2 regions of the Priestia sp. MDV22-iso46 genome follow, and region 1 is predicted to be linked to the other one. Evidence: a T-box and tRNA genes for the amino acid it is inferred to sense, from the RefSeq annotation. Region 1 holds a T-box; the other holds one or more tRNA genes.
What was found. The T-box of region 1 lies ahead of AC4NPH_RS12250 (valine--tRNA ligase). A T-box ahead of a tRNA ligase gene usually reads a tRNA of that ligase, here a tRNA-Val.

Region 1 (7,066 bases):
GCAGCTTCTTTATCAGAAAGCTCAGGGCGTACTTCCGGCCATTTAGCTACTGTAATTGATTCGCCTTCATGCGGCAAGCTTTGCCAAATTTCTTCGGTAATAAACGGCATGAATGGATGTAAAAGTCGCATTGTATTATCAAGTACATAAGCTAAAATTGAGCGAGTTGTCTTTTTAACTGCTTCATCTTCTCCGTAAAGAGGAAGTTTAGCCATTTCAATGTACCAATCGCAGAAATCATCCCAAATAAAGTTATAGAGAATACGTCCAACTTCACCGAATTCATATTTGTCAGCTAATTTTGTTACGTGCTCAATCGTTTCATTTAAGCGCGTTAAAATCCATTTATCAGCAACAGACTTTTCGCCTGATAAATCAAGCTCTTCAAATGTGATGCCGTCCATGTTCATTAATGCAAAACGAGAAGCATTCCAAATTTTATTTGCAAAGTTCCATGTCGCTTCGACTTTTTCAAAGCTGAAGCGTAAATCTTGTCCTGGTGAGCTTCCTGTAGATAAGAAGTAGCGAAGAGAATCTGCACCGTATTTCTCGATTACTTCCATTGGATCTACACCGTTACCAAGTGATTTACTCATTTTACGACCTTCAGCATCTCGTACAAGACCGTGAATGAGTACATCGTCAAACGGACGTTTACCCGTAAATTCAAGACCTTGGAAAATCATACGAGATACCCAGAAGAAAATAATATCGTAGCCTGTTACAAGCACATTTGTTGGGTAGTAGCGTTTGAAATCAGCTGCATCCACATCGGGCCAGCCCATTGTTGAGAATGGCCATAGCGCTGAACTGAACCATGTGTCTAATACATCTGAATCTTGTTCCCAGTTTTCGATATCTGCTGGAGCCTCATGATCTACGTATACTTCTCCAGTTTTTTTATGATACCAAGCTGGAATGCGATGTCCCCACCAAAGCTGACGTGAAATACACCAGTCGCGAATATTTTCCATCCAGTGTAAGTATGTCTTTTCAAAACGATCAGGCACAAAGTTTACTTTTTCTTCTTGTTTTTGAAGATCTACTGCTTTATCTGCTAACGGCTGCATTTTTACAAACCACTGAGTTGATAAATAAGGTTCAACAACGGCACCGCTTCGTTCACTGTGACCTACTGAATGCATGTGGTCTTCAATGTTGAACAATACACCGTCTTCTTGAAGGTCTTTAACAATTTGCTTACGGCAAGCAAAACGATCCATTCCTTCATATTTACCTGCTTTGTCGTTCATCGTACCGTCTTGATTCATCACTAAAATACGCTCTAAATTATGACGGTTTCCAATTTCAAAATCGTTCGGGTCATGAGCAGGCGTGATTTTCACCGCACCAGAACCGAATTCCATATCTACATAATCATCGCCTACGATTGGAATTTCACGCCCTACAATCGGAAGGACAACCTTTTTGCCAATTAAGTGCTTATAGCGATCATCTTCAGGGTGAACAGCTACAGCCGTATCTCCTAGCATTGTTTCAGGACGAGTTGTTGCGATTTCAATATGTCCAGAACCATCTGCCAACGGATAGCGCATATGATAAAACGCACCTTGTACATCTTTGTAAATAACCTCGATGTCTGAAAGAGCTGTTTTTGTAGCTGGATCCCAGTTAATAATATATTCTCCGCGATAGATTAACCCTTTTTTGTAAAGCGTTACGAATACTTCGCGCACTGCTTTAGAAAGGCCTTCATCAAGCGTGAAGCGCTCGCGTGAATAGTCTAAGCCAAGTCCTAGCTTCGACCACTGCTGGCGAATAAAGCTTGCATATTCTTCTTTCCATTTCCACGTTTCGGCTACAAAATTTTCGCGGCCTAGATCGTAGCGGCTTTTCCCTTCGCTGCGAAGCTTTTCTTCTACTTTTGCCTGCGTTGCAATCCCCGCATGGTCCATGCCAGGAAGCCATAAAACGTCATAGCCTTGCATGCGCTTCATACGCGTTAAGATGTCTTGTAACGTTGTATCCCAAGCGTGGCCTAAATGCAGCTTGCCCGTTACGTTTGGGGGTGGAATTACAATTGTATATGGCTCTTTTTCAGGGTCATTTGTTGCTTCAAAAAACTTCCCGTCTAACCAATACTGATAACGATTTTCTTCAACGGCTTTTGGATCATACTTCGTTGGAAGAGTCACTTCTTTTTCAGACATAATGTATACCTCCATAATATAAAGTTTCAGTCCTTAGAAACTGTGTAAAGCTTTTATAAACATAAAAAAACTCCTTTCCTAATAAAAGGACGAAAGGAGTTGATTTCGCGGTACCACCTTTTTTTATAGACGTATCCCGTTTGATAAGCCTATACACTTCATTTCATAACGGTTGATTAACCGGCTTTTTCTACTGAGCTATGCAGCTGTTCAAAAAAGCTACTCATAGGCGACATTCCGAGTGCACATTCTTAAGAAATCTCACAGCAACTGATTTCTCTCTCTGAAAGACGAACATCCCGTACTCTTCCTATTCACTGTATTTATGTATGAATTTCTCTTAATTATACTATATGAAAAAATGTTGAATCGTCAATAATCTTCTCCATTTTTTTATGATTATATTCATAATTTTTTTGTTCTGCTCTTTATTTTTTCATTCGCTCGCTAATTTTGGAAATAAAATGAAGAGCCCACTCAAAAAAATGTCACCATTTCTTTCTTTTTTCATATACTTACTTTAACCTGGGCACGTGGATTGAAAGGGGCATGTACAAATGAAGAAACGAATAAATGTAAATTCGTATCAGCTGCAGCGGTGGCTCAAAACAGCAGGAGCGGCTTGTGGACAGTTTATTGTTCCTTTAACAATTTTTCAAGGTATACGTACACTATTTTTCCCTACAACCTTTGATGTACTGTTGTTGGCATTGCTTGCCATACTAGCGGTTGCTTTATATTCCGACTGGATTTAAAAACCCAAGCGCTATTCGTTCGCTTGGGCTTGTGCAGCTGCTTCCGCTGCCATTTTTTTTTGCTGATCTACTTCAAATATTTTAATATTGAGCTGTTCAATGTTTTTCGTCAGCCAGTATGCTCGAATAAATGACTGCATATGTTCAAGCTCTGTTTTACTTTCTTTATGCTGCCTATATTGAACGATGCACTGATACAAGGGTTCTGGAAACGCCAAATAACTGTGCAAAAGCAGCCGTTCCTCTTCTCTGAGAGCAAAATGTTTTTCATACGTACTAAACCACTCATAGCTGTCATAGGTAGTTACTGGGTATGTGCGAAGAGTACGGAAATAAAATGAGACCAAATCATAAATCGGTGAAGCATCTTTTGCATGTTCAAAATTAATAAAAAAACCATTTCCCCGCTCGTCATAGATAAAATGTTTAGCCGATAGCTTTCCATGAGAAGTAACCAGCCGGATCTTTTCCTTTTCTTCCATTTCATCGTTCCACTGATCGAGCTTTCCAAAACCAAATTCAAGCGCTCTTGTCATTTCATAATAAAATGTACAGTAATGCAATTCAAACGGGGACATATAAACTTTCTTCTCGTATTCTACTACGTACTGCTTCAGCTCTTCCTGACGTTTTTCCCACGTTTCTTTCATCGATGTATAATGATTTTCTATATCTTCTTTTTTCACTTCTACTTCCTGCGCCGAAGCGCCGTGAAGCTTAGCAAGCTCTTGAAATAATTTATGATATCGAATATCACGCTCTTCGGTCGGATTATTTGGGAGCCACGGCATTAAGTAATACGAGCCGCTTTCATCTGAAACAATGGGCTGAGAACGCTTCGTTTGATAAATAGGGACAAATCCCATCCATCCTTTTTGATACACGTTCTGCAGCTTTTGAATGAAGTTTTGATTTCGCTCTTGATGATTCGCCATTTCTTTAAGCGCAAACACGCCGGTTTTCGTATAGACTTTTTTTACTTTTCCGTAGTCTTCGATAAAGTCAACATCTAAGTCATATTCTTTTAACAATACTTTGTAGTCTGCTACTGTCCGCTGCATCTATATTCTCCTTCCTCGTAAAAAATAAAGAAAACAGTTAAGACATTATATGCGTCAAAACTGTTTTCTTTCCGACTTTAACGAACGGGAATATTTAAGATGCTTCCTTCTTCCAGCTCATATTCATCTTCTAAATTATTTACTCGTAAAATGTTTTGTACATTCGTATTATAGCGGTTTGCTATCGTATCAAGCGAATCTCCGTCTTGAACAATACAAAGCTTCCACGTTGAAAAAGCTTCTTCTTCCCGCGAAAAGAGCTTTGTTAAATAAAGGGCGTTTTCATTTCGGCCGCTTTCATTTTCTTCTTTCCGAAATTCAACAATAATCTTTTCCTCTTCTTGTTCAGCTTCTTCTTGCTCAGTCTCTTGTTGAACGTCAGCATACGTATTCAATTCACTAGCTTTCGATTCTTCGAAGCTTTCTTGCTCTTGACGAAGCTGAAAGAGCTCAATCACGTTGTCTTCTCTTTCTTCCTCGATTTGGGCCTCTTTTTTCACTTCGACTTCAAATGGTTCATATGCTTCCTCTTCATATTCCACGACCGGCTCAGCACGAGATTCTTTTTTAAATACAGATGAAAAATAACTAGGGGGCTCTTCTGAATGATCTTCTTCAATAGCCTCTGCCTCTAAAAGTGCGGGAGCTTCACGATAGCTTACGTCAAACTCTTGTTCCTCTTGTTCCTCTTCTTCTTGAGCAACGTTTTCAGTATATACTTCTTCAGCATCGTCCACTTCTTCATAGGAGACGATGTGCTGTTCCTCCGAAAACTCTTCCTCTTCTTCTCGTTCTTCATGCTGTTCTCCGTACAACCCTGTGATGGACAAGTCAGCCATTAGCTGCAGCTGATTTGTGCCCGGCAATTCATAATCAAATAAATCAATAGATACATATACATCTTCAATACTTTGAATACGATTTTTAGGAATGGTAATATCAACAGGAAATTGATGTGATAATTCAGCCGTTCCGTCTTCACGGACAGAGATAGATTGCACTTGATTCTCATTTGTATATTCGCGTAACGAGTGCTCTCCCTCGTACGTTTCGTATTCACCTGTTAATTGTAATGCTCCTCGAATAGACACGTATTGGTCATATTCTTGAATAGATACTTGAGGCTCTAAGGAGATAGACAAAAGTTGTGAGACTTCCTGTCCTTTTTGAAACCATACTGATTCTTCTACGGAAAAACGCAGACATGATAAATTATCCTGCGACAAATTGTTCTCCCCCTTCCAACACCCGCCAGGTAATAGCGCGGTCATTAAAGATGTATGAACAAATAAATTAAAATATGTCTTTAAAACTAAAAAAGCTTACGGAATACTCCGTAAGCTTTGATATAAAAGTCAATCTTATTTATCTGTTTATCCACGTAACTTCGAAAAAGCTTTTTCAGCTGCTGCAATTGTATGTTCAATGTCTGCATCTGTATGAGAAGTTGATAAAAACATTCCTTCGAATTGAGAAGGAGGTAAAAACACGCCTTCATTAGCCATTTCACGATAGTAAGCTGCAAAATAATCTAAATTCGATGTTTTCGCTGTTTCGTAATTTATTACCTGTTCGTTTGTAAAGAAGAAACCGATCATTGAACCAGCTCGGTTTACCGTAAACGGCACATCATATTTTTCAGCTGCTGCCATCAATCCTTCTTCTAAGCGATCTGCTTTACGAATGAACTCATCGTAGGATTGAGGTGTTAGCTGCGTTAACGTCTCGTATCCAGCTGTCATCGCAAGCGGATTACCTGATAATGTACCTGCTTGATAAATCGGGCCGCTTGGTGCAACTCGCTCCATAATTTCTGCTTTACCACCGTAAGCACCTACTGGTAAACCACCACCGATTACTTTTCCTAAGCAAGTTAAGTCAGGCGTAATGTTATAGTAGCCCTGTGCACAGTTGTACGCTACGCGAAACCCTGTCATTACTTCATCAAAAATGAGCAGTGAGCCATATTCAGATGTGATATCACGAAGCCCTTGTAAGAAACCTGGCTGAGGCGGTACCACACCCATATTTCCTGCTACCGGTTCAACGATTACTCCGGCAATGTCATCTCCGAATTCTTTAAAAGCATATTGTACGCTTTCTAAATCATTGTACGGCACTGTAATCGTGTTTTTAGCGATTCCTTCAGGCACTCCCGGGCTATCTGGTAGGCCTAACGTTGCAACGCCTGAGCCAGCTTTAATTAGAAGAGAGTCACCGTGTCCATGGTAACAGCCTTCAAATTTTAAAATTTTGTTGCGGCCCGTATAGCCACGTGCTAAACGCAGTGCGCTCATCGTTGCTTCCGTACCTGAACTCACCATACGGACGATTTCGATTGAAGGAACGCGCTCAATAACAACCTTAGCAAGCTCATTTTCAATTAATGTTGGTGCACCAAAGCTTGTACCAGATTCCGTTACTTTTTTTACTGCTTCAACTACTTGATCGTTGGAATGTCCGTGAATTAAAGGTCCCCATGATAAGACGTAGTCAATATATTTGTTGCCGTCAATATCGTAAATCGTAGCGCCTTTTCCTCGTTCCATAAAAATAGGATCCATATCTACTGATTTAAATGCACGAACAGGACTGTTTACTCCACCCGGCATTAATTGCTGCGCTTCTAAAAAAGCTGCTTTTGACTTTTCATAACTTCTCATGTGTAAGCCTCCTTAATTACTTGTCAGATAACCAGCGTGCTGCGTCTTTAGCATGATACGTTACAATTAAATCCGCTCCTGCACGCTTCATGCTAATTAATTTTTCAAGAACAATCTCTTTTTCATTTACCCAGCCGTTTTGAGCTGCCGCTTTAATCATTGAATATTCACCGCTCACATTATAAGCCACTACCGGTAAATTAAACGTATTTTTCACATCGCGCATAATATCTAAATATGATAGAGCTGGTTTTACAATTAAGAAATCTGCTCCTTCTTCGACATCAGATTCTGCTTCTCGAAGTGCTTCTAAGCGATTGGCTGGGTCCATTTGATATGTTTTACGGTCTCCAAATTGAGGAGAAGAATGCGCTGCATCGCGGAATGGTCCGTAAAAAGCAGATGCATATTTAACT
Region 2 (7,066 bases), on a different contig from region 1:
TGTCGCAACCGCAGCAGGTGAATCGTCTCAGCCTGAAAAAGCCATTACCATCGCCACCAATACCGTTATTTATCGCATTTTGTTTTTCTATTTAGGCTCTATTTTTATTTTAGTAACGGTTCTTCCGTGGAATTCGTCAAGCCTAATGAAAAGCCCATTTGTATCTATTCTTGAATTAGTAAATGTACCGGCCGCAGCTCAAATTATGAACTTTATTATTTTAACAGCCGTTCTTTCCTGTCTGAATTCTGGTCTGTATACAAGTTCTCGCATGCTGTTTTCCATGTCTCAAAACGGCGATGCGCCAAAAAGTTTTTCAAAATTAAATAAAAAAGGCGTGCCAGTTAGTGCGATATTAGCATGTACAGTTATCTCGTACATTAGCGTTATCTTTAACTATATTTCACCGGACAAAATCTTTTTGTTTTTAGTGAATGCATCAGGCGGCGTAGCGCTTCTTGTATATCTTGTTATTGCATTTTCACAGATTAAAATGAGAAAAAAATATGAAAAAGAAAATCCTGAAGCATTAAAAATTAAAATGTGGTTATTTCCTTACTTAACTTACGCTACAATCCTTGCCATCACTAGTATTTTTATTGCCATGGCATTTATTGATTCATTACGTTCTCAGTTCTTCTTAACTCTTTTAATTGCTGTACTCGTCGTAGGTTCTTTTTTCTTTCAGCGTACAAAAGTGACGAGCGGCTTAGCAGCAAAAGAAAATACATCAAAATAAAAGAGGTTGATACATAACTAAATGAATCCAACCTAAAGATGAACAAATGAGATAGATGAGCTGGACTGCTTATTACACCGCAATTGATTTCCGTGCAAGGCTTCGCTTTCCGCGGGCGGCCGCTGAGCCCGCAGGAGTCTTCGCCTTGCCCTCCAATCACCTGCTAGAAGGAACGAAACAGATGAAACTATATTCACCATCAAAAAAAACGAACCACGAATCAAACATATTGATTAATGGTTCGTTTTTCACTTGGACTAAAATGCTTTTGTCCCAGCCTCTTTTTATTTAAGGAGATAAATCTCCTACAATTTTTGTTCCGTGTAATTCAGCTGCTTTTGTTTCTTTCATAACCCGCTCTGCGTTGCCTTCATGAATTCCTCCGCCGGGCAAAATAATAATACGTTCATTAGCATATGTGATCAATTCTCGGATCATATGCAGATTTTGCAAAGCAGATCCTTTCCCTCCTTTGGTCAAAATACGGTCTGCTCCCAATTCACTAAGTATATCAATGGCTTTGTATTTATCTTTAATCTCATCAAATGCCATATGAAACGTAACGCTTAAAGGATGAGCTTCTGCTATTAACTCTTTAGTGCGTCCGTAATCGATTTCAGCTTCTTCTGTTAAAATGCCAAATACTACTCCGTTTACTCCAAGGTCTTTACATGCTTTAACGTCTTTTTTCATAATTTGAAATTCTGCTTCGGAATATATAAAATCACCGCTTCTTGGGCGAATAATCACGTTGATATCTGTATCAAGATGTTCGCTTGCATATTGAATGGTGCCGTAACTTGGCGTAGTGCCTCCTTGACTGAGATTGTCACATAATTCAATGCGGTCTGCTCCTAGCTTCTCTGCTTTTTTTGCCTGCTCATACCCTTCTACACACGCTTCTTTTATGTACTTCATACTCTCAGCTCCTTTATTGGCTGTATAAATAAAGCCCATCTTTAAAAAGATGGACTTCCCTCTGCTATTTAATCGCTTTATGAACTTTTAATTTCTTTCCTTTAATTGTCTTGTTCTTCATTGCTTGTAACACTTTGGTACCTTTTCCATTCAGAATCTCCACATAAGAGACGTTTTCTTGAATCGTAATAATTCCAATATCGTCCGCGGTTACTCCGTCTAATTTCGCAATTGTTCCTACAAAATCGACCGCTCGAATTTTCTTTTTCTTTCCTCCGTTAAAATACAGCTTCATAATGTCTTTATTTAATGACTCGCTTTTATCTTTTTTAACTTCTGGACGCTCATTAATTTTTTCAGTAAAAGCGGATGCTGCCTGCTGTACTTCTTCTTTAGAAGGAGGAGTAGATGTTGGAATTGAAAAGCCGATATATTCCTCAATTTCCGATAGCATTCTCTTTTCATAAGGCGTTACAAATGTGATAGCCTTCCCTTTTTTACCGGCACGTCCCGTTCTTCCTGTACGGTGAACGTAGCTTTCTTTTTCTAACGGAAGATCGTAGTTAATAACGTGTGTGATATTATCAATATCAATTCCTCTCGCAGCTACATCTGTCGCCACTAAATAGCGGAATTTACCTTTTTTGAAATCATTCATAACCTCAAAACGGTCTTCTTGCACCATTGCCCCGTGAATTTTATCACAAGGATACCCAAAATCATCTAAATCATCTAACAGCGTATTTACCTGCTCTTGCGTGCGGCAAAAAATGATGCAGCTGTCAGGGTTTTCTACTGTGGTTACGTCTTTCAGCAGTTCAAATTTACGTTCGTTTTCTACTGATATAACAGAATGGTCAATCGTACTTGTCGTTAATCCATTTGCTTTGATTTCAACATCAACCGGCTTTTTCATATACTTGCGAGAAAGCTCTTCAATATCTTCAGGAAGCGTAGCGGAGAAAAGCATCGTTACACGCTCACTAGGAAGATGTTGAATAATTGCTTCTACTTGGTCAATAAAACCCATATTTAGCATTTCATCTGCTTCATCAATAACCAAATAACGAATTTTCTCTAATGCAAGCGTTTCTTTTTCTATATGATCAAGCACTCGTCCAGGCGTACCTACAACAATATGTGTTTTTTGCTTTAACTCTACTTTTTGCTTGGCAAATGGTGATTTTCCGTAGACAGCTGCTGCTTTAATTCGCTTAAAACGGCCGATATTAGTAATATCTTCTTTTACCTGTGCAGCCAGCTCTCGTGTCGGTGTTAACACTAAGGCCTGGGGCTTATTTTCTTCCCAATTAACTAATTCACACAGTGGAATACCAAAGGAAGCCGTTTTTCCACTTCCTGTTTGAGACTTCACGACCACATCTCTTTCTTCTAGCGCGATGGGAAGCACCTTGCTTTGTACTTCCGTGGGATGATTGTATTGCAGGCTAGAAAGCGCCTTAGCTACCTTGTCACTAAGACCATATTGACTAAAACTTCTTTGATTCATTTTGTACCCTCATTTATTTTAAATTAGTGATTATCTTTATCATGACCTGATGCACTATGTTTCATTATACTTTAATTCTTCTATACGCGCTCAAGATTTAATATAGCATTGATTTGTCAAACAAAAGAGAAAAGCCGCTCTCTTATTAATAAGAAAACGGCTTTGGTATGAGCGATGAGGGATTCGAACCCCCGACCCCATCCCTGTCAAGGATGTATTCTCCCACTGAACTAATCGCTCGTGATATGTATTGACTTTATTATAGAAAGAGTTATCCAATTTTGTCAACTATTTTTCCACAGTTCCCAAGTTGGAAGGATCGTCTTTACTTTTGATAAAATAAAAACATGCCATAAAGGAGCGTGACGGGATGAAAGCGCATATTGAATTTTATTTTGATTTTGTCTGTCCACTATGTTTTCTAGCCACTAAGCCTTTAAGAGAAGTCATTAAAGAACAAAAAGCTGAGATTGAATGGAAGCCTTTTGAACTTTGTCCTGAGCCAGCCCAGCAGATGGAGCAAATAGAAGATTTTTTAGAGAGACCTTGGAATCAATCGATAGCTCCCTTAGCACAACAGCTGCACGTAGAAATAAATATGCCGGACATGCCTCCAGTCCCGCGCACTCATTTAGCACATGAAGGCTTTCATTTTGCTAAAAAACATGGTCAAGAAATTGCCTATGTAGATGCTGTTTTTAAAGCTTATTGGGAAGAGGAAAAAGATATTAGCCAGATTGAAGTCTTAGCAGAAATCGCTGATTCCTTGCATTTAGATCAAGAAATATTTACACGTATCTTAAAAGACCGGACGTTCGAACAAGTTCATAAAGATAGCTTAGTTCATGCGTATGAAGATGCTCATGTAACGAAAGTACCAACTTTAAAAATTGGCAGCCGTGTATTTCAAGGATTCGCTTCCAAAGAGACACTCGAAAAAGCGCTGTTCCATGAACGTTCTGCTAAAGACAGAGAGAAATGATTTACTAAGAGGTGCATTTGATGAATATTAATTATTATTTTAGTCGGTTTTTAGCTAAGAAACCGGATAGCCCAACGTATGAAAGCTTAGCTGCTTTACAGAACAAACACATGCTTCATGTTCCTTTTGAGAACTTAGATGTTCTGTCTCAAACCCCTATCATAATTGATTTAGAACGAATTTTTCAAAAAGTAATTGTAAATTTGCGTGGAGGATTTTGCTACGAATTAAACGGTCTATTTGGCTGGCTGTTAAAAGAAAGCGGATATGAAGTCTCTTACGTTTCAGCTACCGTCAAAAAACCCGACGGCACGTGGACCATTGAAGGAAGTCACGCTACAAACCTTGTGATGGTTGAAAATCAATCTTACATCGTAGACGTTGGATTCGGAGATTCTGTGCGCAAACCAATGCCTCTAAATGGCGAAGTAGTAAGAGATGTAAGCGGCTCTTATCGTATGACAAACGTTGCTGAGCATATGTATGATTTGCAGCGATGGGAAGATGATGTATGGAAAACGCTGTACCGTGTGTCTACGCTTCCTAAGAAACTGACTGACTTTACTCCCATGTGTGAGTTCAATCAAACGTCAGCCGATTCTCCGTTTGTACACAAACGTCTTGTTACGATCGCAACCCCTATAGGGCGCATTACCCTCTCTGGTGAAACGCTAACTGTAACAGATGGAGAAAAAAAGACGAAAAGGAACGTTTCAGAAGAAGAAATACCTGATATTTTACAAAATCATTTTTATATTATTAAAGGATTTTATTAATATCTCCTTACACGAAAAACCGGCCTCTTATGGGGCCGGTTTTTGTACAGGAGTAATCATCCTGTTTTCTACAGGCGACTTTAAAATAATTGAGGTATTCACATTTCCATAAGGAATCAGTTCATCCACTAGCATTCTAAGTCCATCCATTCCAGACACGGCTGCTTTGATAAAGTAAGAAACCGGTCCAGTTACGCGATGACATTCAAGCACGTCTTCATTTTGCTCAATAAAGTCTTCAAATTCCTCCGGTTTTCTTTTTAATTCGCTTACTTGAATAAACAGCTGTGTATCTCTTCCTAAAGCTTTCGGAGACACCGTAGCGCTAAAACGCTGGATCACTCCTCGTTCCTGAAGACGCTGAAGTCTTTCTGATACGCTTGGACGGCTAAGAGCCAGCTTTTTTGATAAATCACTAATCGTCATACGTCCGTCCCTTTGCAAAATAGACAATAGTTGTGCATCGATTTGATCCATACAAACCTTTCCTTTCAAAATGAATATAATAAATAAAATCTTTATTCAAGTTGATAACAGAACAAGTATTATTTCCTTCATTTATACATGTGTTTTCTTTATTTAATATCCTATCATTAAAGTAGATGATTGAAAATGAAAATTCCGAAAAAACAAACAAAGGGGTTTATTTATGAAAAAAGTTTTATGGATTATTCTTGGATGTACGATTGCAAGTATTGGTGTTCTTATCTTGCGGCACTCTCACGTAGTGACGGGGGGAACAGCTGGTCTGTCTCTTAGCTTGTCATATGCCCTTTCCTTATCGTTTGCGGTGATCTTTTTTCTCATTAATATTCCTTTTTATCTCTTTTCCTTCTTTCAAATGGGATGGGAATTTACCGCCACAACTATAGGATCAGTGTCTTTGCTATCGCTTCTCACTTCACTCGATCACTTGCTTCCTTCTTTTACACTTCCCAGCCTGATGGGTGCTGTTACGGGCGGACTAATTGCCGGCCTTGGCTTATCCATTTTATTTATGAACGGAGCTTCTCTCGGCGGTGCTAATATTCTAGCGTTATTCGCACAGCGAAAATTCGGCTGGGATCCTGGAAAAGTGAATTTTTCATTTGATTTCCTTGTCGTGCTGTCGAGCATGTATTCAATTGGACTTTCAAAAGGAATTTTCTCTGTTATATCCATTGCGATTACAGGTTTTGTCATCAGCTACTTCAAGCAAAAAATTGCTTTACACAATCAACCGACATCCGCTTCTGCCACACAGCCTTTAGATAATGCGCTTTCTAAATAAAAACCACGATTTAGCTGTGGCTAAATCGTGGTTTTTATTTACATTTTTTCTACTTTTATAAAATCAAATTGGGCTTCATACCCTGCTCCTTGAGGACTACAGGCATAAATACCAACTTGAACAGGTTCTTTGGCTGAGTTCAATAAGTGAGCGAGTCGGAGCTGAGTCCAAGAATCTCCATCACTTGAATAACAAACGGTGTAATCATCGTTTTTGCGCTGAATTTTAAAATAAAGCGCTGATTTGTTTTGAGTAAAATTTTGACTGGACCAATCTGAGAAACCCTGGTTGGTTACGACTGCTCCTAATTGGTTAGGACCATCGGGATTGTATTCAACTGACGTTTTGATCCACGTATCTTTTGATACACGAATCATGAGACCTGCTTGATCGTAGCGATTAACTGGATATGTATGCACCTTTGTCATGATTTCAAAGTCGCCTTCTACTTCACGGTAAAGAAAGTGTCCATTGTCCGCTTCAAAGCCATAATGAGTACGCTGCCAAAAATCCGTTTTAGCGTCTGTTTTAATCACTAATCGATTCGTTTCTGTGTCAATTTGAAATTGAGCTGGTGGACAATACCAAGAAACGTCTGAATCTAATTTTCCTTCTGAAAAGTTTGTGAAAAATACTAGTTGATTACTCACTCTCTGTCATTCCCTTCTTAGAAGCTATTATTCTTCTATTTCTATTTTGCCATAATTTAACGAATAAATAAAATATTTTGATTATTTTTCTTGTAAATTCTTTTCTTTCATAAAAAATAAGACTCTTTTACATAGAGTAAAAGAGTCTTATTTTTAAATTAATGCATTTAGAATAAGTGCTCCTGCAAAAGCAATAAAGGATAGAAGCGTTTCCAGAACGG

Region 2: it has a tRNA-Val gene. The T-box ahead of AC4NPH_RS12250 (valine--tRNA ligase) is inferred to sense a tRNA for this amino acid. The anticodon was not compared.

What each region holds. Positions count from the first base shown of each region.
Region 1 is NZ_JBZVWT010000002.1:69,719-76,784, reverse strand. It holds gene AC4NPH_RS12250 (valine--tRNA ligase) at 1-2,171, opposite strand, end outside; T-box leader at 2,254-2,498, opposite strand; gene AC4NPH_RS12245 (YszA family small membrane protein) at 2,729-2,926, shown strand; gene ysxE (spore coat protein YsxE) at 2,938-3,987, opposite strand; gene spoVID (stage VI sporulation protein D) at 4,065-5,213, opposite strand; gene hemL (glutamate-1-semialdehyde 2,1-aminomutase) at 5,361-6,650, opposite strand; gene hemB (porphobilinogen synthase) at 6,667-7,066, opposite strand, start outside.
Region 2 is NZ_JBZVWT010000001.1:2,216,327-2,223,392, forward strand. It holds gene AC4NPH_RS11200 (amino acid permease) at 1-739, shown strand, start outside; gene AC4NPH_RS11205 (copper homeostasis protein CutC) at 1,028-1,657, opposite strand; gene AC4NPH_RS11210 (DEAD/DEAH box helicase) at 1,722-3,167, opposite strand; tRNA gene AC4NPH_RS11215 (tRNA-Val) at 3,336-3,407, opposite strand; gene AC4NPH_RS11220 (DsbA family oxidoreductase) at 3,538-4,149, shown strand; gene AC4NPH_RS11225 (arylamine N-acetyltransferase family protein) at 4,170-4,925, shown strand; gene AC4NPH_RS11230 (Lrp/AsnC family transcriptional regulator) at 4,953-5,402, opposite strand; gene AC4NPH_RS11235 (YitT family protein) at 5,575-6,195, shown strand; gene AC4NPH_RS11240 (DUF1349 domain-containing protein) at 6,234-6,845, opposite strand; gene AC4NPH_RS11245 (GntT/GntP/DsdX family permease) at 6,999-7,066, opposite strand, start outside.